Natronosporangium hydrolyticum: one gene and its partner. The protein of the gene in region 1 interacts with the protein of each later gene in a pairwise test. Links are inferred from orthologs where the notes say so. Each region holds a gene or a part of one and is shown on either strand. Other genes may lie near its edges. The genes, in order: JQS43_RS19125 and JQS43_RS18355.

Evidence for each region.
Region 2: the proteins of JQS43_RS19125 (region 1) and JQS43_RS18355 interact in binary tests that used the Escherichia coli proteins (3 or more experiments, as listed by UniProt). The link is inferred for Natronosporangium hydrolyticum from one-to-one orthologs.

What each region holds. Positions count from the first base shown.
Region 1 is NZ_CP070499.1:4,275,835-4,279,034, reverse strand. The notes cover bases 274-3,160. They hold JQS43_RS19125 (cysteine desulfurase family protein), read left to right. Parts: upstream 274-1,080; coding sequence 1,081-2,241; downstream 2,242-3,160. Other genes in these bases: mnmA (tRNA 2-thiouridine(34) synthase MnmA), read left to right, coding at 2,270-3,160; JQS43_RS19130 (hypothetical protein), read right to left, coding at 274-290. Also shown: more of JQS43_RS19130, read right to left, coding at 1-273; more of mnmA, read left to right, coding at 3,161-3,200. UniProt on the Escherichia coli protein: Master enzyme that delivers sulfur to a number of partners involved in Fe-S cluster assembly, tRNA modification or cofactor biosynthesis. Catalyzes the removal of elemental sulfur from cysteine to produce alanine.
Region 2 is NZ_CP070499.1:4,090,652-4,093,920, forward strand. Bases 18-2,973 are described here. They hold JQS43_RS18355 (sulfurtransferase TusA family protein), read left to right. Parts: upstream 18-1,361; coding sequence 1,362-1,586; downstream 1,587-2,973. Other genes in these bases: ctaC (aa3-type cytochrome oxidase subunit II), read right to left, coding at 18-131; JQS43_RS18350 (cysteine desulfurase family protein), read left to right, coding at 226-1,365; JQS43_RS18360 (endo-1,4-beta-xylanase), read left to right, coding at 1,738-2,973. Also shown: more of ctaC, read right to left, coding at 1-17; more of JQS43_RS18360, read left to right, coding at 2,974-3,183. UniProt on the Escherichia coli protein: Sulfur carrier protein involved in sulfur trafficking in the cell. Part of a sulfur-relay system required for 2-thiolation during synthesis of 2-thiouridine of the modified wobble base 5-methylaminomethyl-2-thiouridine (mnm(5)s(2)U) in tRNA.

The DNA of each region.
Region 1 (3,200 bases):
TTGTGGGTGACGTAGCCTTCATCCGGTTCGAACCCCTGTTCCCGGAGACAGCGGAGGGAACGTTCAATGGCTTCGTTGTAGACCTCGAATGAGACCTCGCCGGCGCGCTGTGCTTCTTCCAGGAGCTCGATCTGTACGTCCGAGGCGCCCAGCTCACGCGCGCGTTCGAGCGCGTTTTCGATGGTGGTCGCGAAGCGACTGTCGTCTTCGCCGGTTCCAGCGTCATCACCGGAGCATGCGGCGGTAGCCGCCGCGACTGCGACGGCTACCAAGGATGTACGGATCCTCACTGGATCCTGCTCTCAGTTTCCATAACCGGAACCTCTTGAGTAGTAGGCGACGGTTGGGGAATACACCGTGGTCGGGGTGGTCGGGCTGATCCCGCTGGCGACCACCCATGGTGTCCACGCGGAGTATCCGCTGTCGGTGTAGTAGAAATGCCGGGCGCCGATCTCGCTGCACGGCCATGCGCTCGGAACGTTGTTTGTGGTGTACTGCCGATGGTTGCTACCGTCTCGGCCGGTGACCCAGGTGCACGAGAAGATCGACTGATCCTCGGGCTCGCTGCTGGCTGCGGACGCTGGAGTGATCACTGCCAGACTCGAGGCTGCCAGGACGGCTGACATCAGCGCGACTACACCTGCTCTACGCGCGTTACTCAGCTTGCGACCGGGGGGGCTTCTGGCGGGTTAGTCACGAGTGCCTCCATTGATGGGGTTGGGGGACTCACTGAAGGTAACGGATAGCTGCCAGCTAAGCAAACTTTAGATGTTTCGATCGAGGTTCGATACTTCGAGTCGTCACTCCATCTTGGCCTAAAGTTCGTACACTATAGCCCGACGCCGCTTGATAGACCGCCTCGGGTGCGGCGCTCCGCTGCCCGGATCCGGTCAGCGCCGGTCCGGAGGATGGGTCGTGGCACTCGGCCCGGTGCAGGTTCCGAGTTCGGCTCGGGTTGTGGCGACTCAAGCTCTATGATCACTAATGGCGGTCTGGTGGGTTTTCACTTCTTGTCCGCTCTGTCGGCTCTGCGGCAGCGCGTAACTGACTCGGCCGTTACCCCGGACTACGCTAGGCAGAATGGCCTACCTTGACCACGCCGCCACGACGCCGATGCTGCCCGAGGCGCTGGAGACGTACGTGGCCACCGCCCGTGAGCTGGGTAACCCGTCGTCGCTGCACGCCGCCGGTCGGGGTGCCCGGCGCCGGGTGGAGGAGTCGCGGGAGCGGATCGCCGCCGCGTTGGGGGCTCGACCCTCGGAGGTGATCTTCACCGGTGGGGGTACCGAGAGCGACAACCTCGCGGTGAAGGGTATTTTCTGGGCGCGCCGGGCGGCTTCCTCGGACCGTTCGCTGGTGGTCGCGAGCCAGATCGAGCACCACGCGGTGCACGACGCGGTCGCCTGGCTGGCCGAGCACGAGGCGGCAGCGGTGCACTGGCTGCCGGTGGACTCCCGTGGCCGGGTGGATCCGGACCTGCTGGCGGAGTTCTGCGCCGATCACCAGGGTGAGGTGGCGCTGATCAGCACCATGTGGGCCAACAACGAAGTGGGCACGGTGCAACCGGTGGCGGAGTTGGCGCAGGTCGCCACCGAGCACGGGATTCCGCTGCACACTGATGCCATTCAGGCCGTCGGGCAGGTGCCGGTCGACTTCGCGGCCGCCGGTGTCGCCGCGCTGACCGTCACCGGCCACAAGCTGGGCGGGCCGGTCGGTGTGGGTGCGCTGTTGCTGGCGCGGGACGTGCCTTGCACGCCGCTGCTGCACGGGGGCGGGCAGGAGCGCGATGTCCGCTCCGGCACCCTCGACGTCGCCGGTGTGGCGGCGTTCGCGGTGGCCGTGGAGATGGTGGTGAAGGGCCAGCAGGAGCACGCCGCGCGGTTGGCCACGTTGCGGGACGAGTTGGTCAGCAAGGTACGGGCGGCGGTGCCGGAGGCGGTCTATAACGGTGACCCGGTGCATCGGCTGCCCGGTAACGCCCATTTCTCTTTCCCTGGGTGCGAGGGCGACGCGCTGTTGTTGCTGCTGGACGCGCAGGGGGTTGCGTGTTCCACCGGGTCGGCCTGTTCGGCCGGGGTGGCCCAGCCGTCCCACGTGCTGCTGGCGATGGGCGCCGACGAGCCGGTGGCGCGCTCGTCACTGCGGTTTACGCTCGGGCACACTTCCGTAACCGAAGAGGTTGACGCGCTGGTGGCGGCGCTGCCGGCGGCGGTGGAGCGGGCGCGGCGGGCCGCTGGCTGAGCTACGCCGGCGCGGTAGGGTAGGGCCCGTGCGAGTGCTGGCGGCGATGTCCGGGGGAGTCGACTCGGCGGTGGCGGCGGCCCGAGCCGTGGCGGCCGGGTATGACGTGACCGGCGTGCACCTGGCGCTGTCCCGCAACCCGCAGACCTATCGCAGCGGCGCCCGCGGCTGCTGCACGATCGAGGATTCCCGTGACGCCCGCCGGGCCGCCGATGTCATCGGTATCCCGTTCTACGTCTGGGATATGGCCGAGCGTTTCCACACCGACGTGATCGAGGATTTCGTCGCTGAGTACGCCGCCGGCCGGACCCCGAACCCGTGCCTGCGCTGCAACGAGAAGATCAAGTTTGAGGCGGTGCTGGACCGCGCGGTCGCGCTCGGGTTCGACGCGGTGGTCACCGGCCACCATGCCCGACTAGGCGCCGACGGGCTACTGCGCCGTAGTGTCGATGCGGCGAAGGACCAGTCGTACGTGCTGGCGGTGTTGACCCGGGCGCAGCTCGACCGGTCGATCTTCCCGTTGGGTGAGCTGACCAAGGCGCAGGTGCGGGCGGAGGCGGCTCAGCGTGGCCTGGCGGTGGCGGAGAAGCCTGACTCGCATGACATCTGCTTCATCGCCGACGGCGACACCCGTGGTTTCCTGGCGCAGCGGCTGGGTGACGAACCGGGCGAGATCGTCGATGCGGAGACCGGCGAGGTGCTGGGCGAGCACAGCGGGGCCTACGCGTACACGGTGGGTCAGCGACGCGGGCTCGGGCTGGAGCGGCCCGCCCCGGATGGTCGACCGCGTTACGTGCTGTCGATCACGCCGGTAAGTAACACCGTGACCGTTGGCCCGGCCGAGGCGCTGGCGGTCCGGACGGTGCACGCCGAACGCCCGGTCTGGACCGGCTCGCCGCCGCCCGCTGGGCCGGTCGAGTGTGAAGTGCAGCTCCGCGCCCACGGCAGCCCGGTGCCGG
Region 2 (3,269 bases), 190 kb from region 1 along the record:
CAGCCGAAGCCGTCGAAGACCTCGCCGACCTCCTGAAGGCAGCCGCTCAGCAGCGTGATCAACGCCGCACCGCCGACCGCGAGCCCGCTCGCGCGTACGGCGACCCTGCCCCGCGACGCTTTCGTGCCCACCAGCTCATGCCTCCTTACGGCTGCCCGACGCAGGCAGAGTACCGGACCCCGGCAGGCGTGCCGGGCGTGGGGCGGGCGGTCCTACAGTCGAGAGGTGAGCACATCCGAGCGCCCAGCCGCCGCGAACCACCCGGCCCCGGTGTACTTCGACGCCGCTACCGCCGCCCCGCCGCACCCGGTGGCCCGGCAGGCGTTGCTGGCCGCACTCGACGACGGCTGGGCCGACCCGGGCAAGCTCTACAGCGCCGCTCGCCGCGCCCGCCAGCTGCTCGACGCGGCGACCGAAGCGGTCGCCGCAACCCTCCAGGTACGCCCGGATGAGGTGATCTTCACCGGCAGCGGGACCGCAGCGGTGGCGGCCGCGATCCACGGCGTCTTCGCCGTCGACGGTCGGCCGGCGCCGCCCGGGTCGGTGGTGCACTCGGCGATCGAGCACTCGTCGGTGTTCGCGGCCGCCGGCGACGCCGCCGCCGAGCCGGTACCGGTGGACCTGCTCGGGCGGCTCGACCTCGACCGTTGGCGGCGAGCGATCGCTACCCCGGGGGTCCGGCTCGGGGTACTGATCAGCGCCAGTCACGAGGTGGGGACGGTGCAGCCGCTCCCGGCGGCGCTCGCCGCGGCCGACGCGAGCGGGGTGCCGGTGCTGGTCGACGCGGCGCAGTCGCTAGGCCGGATCCCGGTGCCCGCGGGCTGGTCGCTGCTGACCGGCTCAGCCCGCAAATGGGGCGGGCCGCCCGGCGTCGGTCTGCTGGTGGTCCGGAAGGGCACCCGGTGGACGGCGCCGCCCAGCGGCGCGGTCGGCGCCGCGCTACCCACCGTGGTCGCCGCCGCTGCGGCGCTGCGGGCGGCGGCGGCGGAGGCTTCGGCCGAGGCGGCGCGGTTGGCCCCGCTGGTGGACCGGATCCGGGAGCGGGTGGCGGCGACCGTGCCCGAGGTCGAGATCGTCGGCGACCCGGTGGCGCGGTTGCCGAATGTGGTCACCTTCTCCTGCCTCTATGTGGACGGCGAGGCGTTGCTCCACGAGTTGGATCGGCGCGGCTTCGCGGTCTCGTCCGGCTCGTCGTGCACCGCCGAGACGCTGCGGCCGAGCCATGTGCTGGCGGCGATGGGGGTGCTGTCGCACGGCAACATCCGGCTCTCACTCCACCGGGAGACCACCGCTGCGGAGGTGGACCGGTTCTTGGCGGAGCTGCCCGAGGTGGTCGCGCGGCTGCGGGCGGAGATCGGGGTATGACCGGTCCGGTCGAGGTGCTCGACTGCCGGGGGCAGCGGTGTCCGCTACCCGTCATCCACTTGGCGCGACGGTTGCCCGAGCTGCCGGTCGGCGCGGTGGTGCGGGTGCTCGCCGACGATCCGGCGGCGGCCAACGACATCCCGGCCTGGTGCCGGCTGCGCGAGCAGGAGTACCTCGGCTCGCCAGCCACGCACGCGTACGAGGTGCGGCGGAGCGGCTGATCAGTCCGTGAGATTACCGGTACCGATATCGAAACTTTCGGAAATTTACCGGCAACAACGGTTGACACTGCGGGCGTGACCAGCCGAGAATGTGGAAGCGCTTCCATCGATGCATCGGTTCCGATTATTCCCCCGAAGGAGAGACCGGCCAATGGAAAACGCTTTCCTACGCCGGGCCGCCGGATGGCTCGTCGTACCTCTCATAGCCGCGGTCGGCGCGGTTGTCGTCAGTCCCCCTGCCCAGGCCCAGGGTGGCCTGCGCAACGCCGCCGGCGACATGCTCGTCGGCGTGGCGGTCACCCCCGACCTGCTCAACAACTCCACCTACGGCAACCTCGCCGCCTCCGAGTTCAGCTCCCTTACGGCCGAGAACCACATGAAGTGGGAGACCATCCAGCCGTCCCAGGGCAACTTCAACTTCGGCCCGGCCGACCAGATCGTCAACTTCGCGCAGCAGAACAACCAGCAGGTGTATGGGCACACTCTGGTCTGGCACTCGCAGGCGCCGAGCTGGCTGCAGAACCTCAGCGGCAGCGCCCTTGACCAGGCGATGCAGACCCACATCGACACGGTCATGAACCACTTCGGCAGCTCGGTGCCCCGGTGGGACGTCGCCAACGAGGTGATCGACGACAATGGCGGCCAGCTCCGGAACTCGTTCTGGCTGCAGGGCATGGGCGAGGGCTACATCGACCAGGCGTTCCAGTACGCGCGGCAGGCGAGTCCCAGCACCACGCTGTGTTTGAACGACTACAGCATCGACGGCATCAACACCAAGAGCACCGCGTACTACGACCTGGTGCAGGGCATGCAGTCGCGGGGCACCCCGATCGACTGCATGGGCTTCCAGGCCCACCTGATCGTGGGTCAGGTCCCCGGCAACATGCAGCAGAACCTGCAGCGCTTCGCCGACCTGGGGCTGGAGATCTGGATCACCGAGCTGGACATCCGGATGAGCATGCCGCCGACCCAGCAGAGCCTGCAGCAGCAGGCGAGCGACTACGCCGAGGTCTTCCAGATCTGCCAGAACGTCTCGGCCTGCGCCGGGGTCACGGTCTGGGGCTTGCACGACGCCCAGTCCTGGGTTCCGGACCACTTCCCCGGTGAGGGCGCCCCGTTGATGTGGGACGACAACTTCAACACGAAGCCGGCGTACGACGCGGTGCTGCAGCAGCTCGGTGGCTCGACCCCGCCGACCACGCCGCCCACCACGCCGCCGACCACGCCGCCCACAACCCCGCCGACGACCCCGCCGCCGGGCTCCGGTGACTGCGCGGTGGCCTACGAGGCCAACAACTGGGGTGGCAGCCCTGGCTACACCGCCAACGTCACCATCACCAACAACAGCAGCAGCACCATCAACGGCTGGAGCCTGACCTACGACTACTCCGCCGGCCAGACCGTCGAACCACCCGGCTGGAACGCCACCGTCAGCCAGTCCGGCAGCAGCGTCACCGCTGCCAACGCCGGCTGGAACGGCACCCTGGCCCCCGGCCAGTCCACCTCCTTCGGGTACAACGCCGCCGCCGCCAGCGCCGGCAACAACCCCGCCCCGGGCGGGTTCGCCCTCAACGGCACGACCTGCACCACCGGCTGATCCTGTCGCCGAGCCGGGTCGTCTGGCGCCACTGCGTGCAGTGGCGCCAGACGGCGTGCGGGCACCGTGGTGGACAGGCGGGTGAG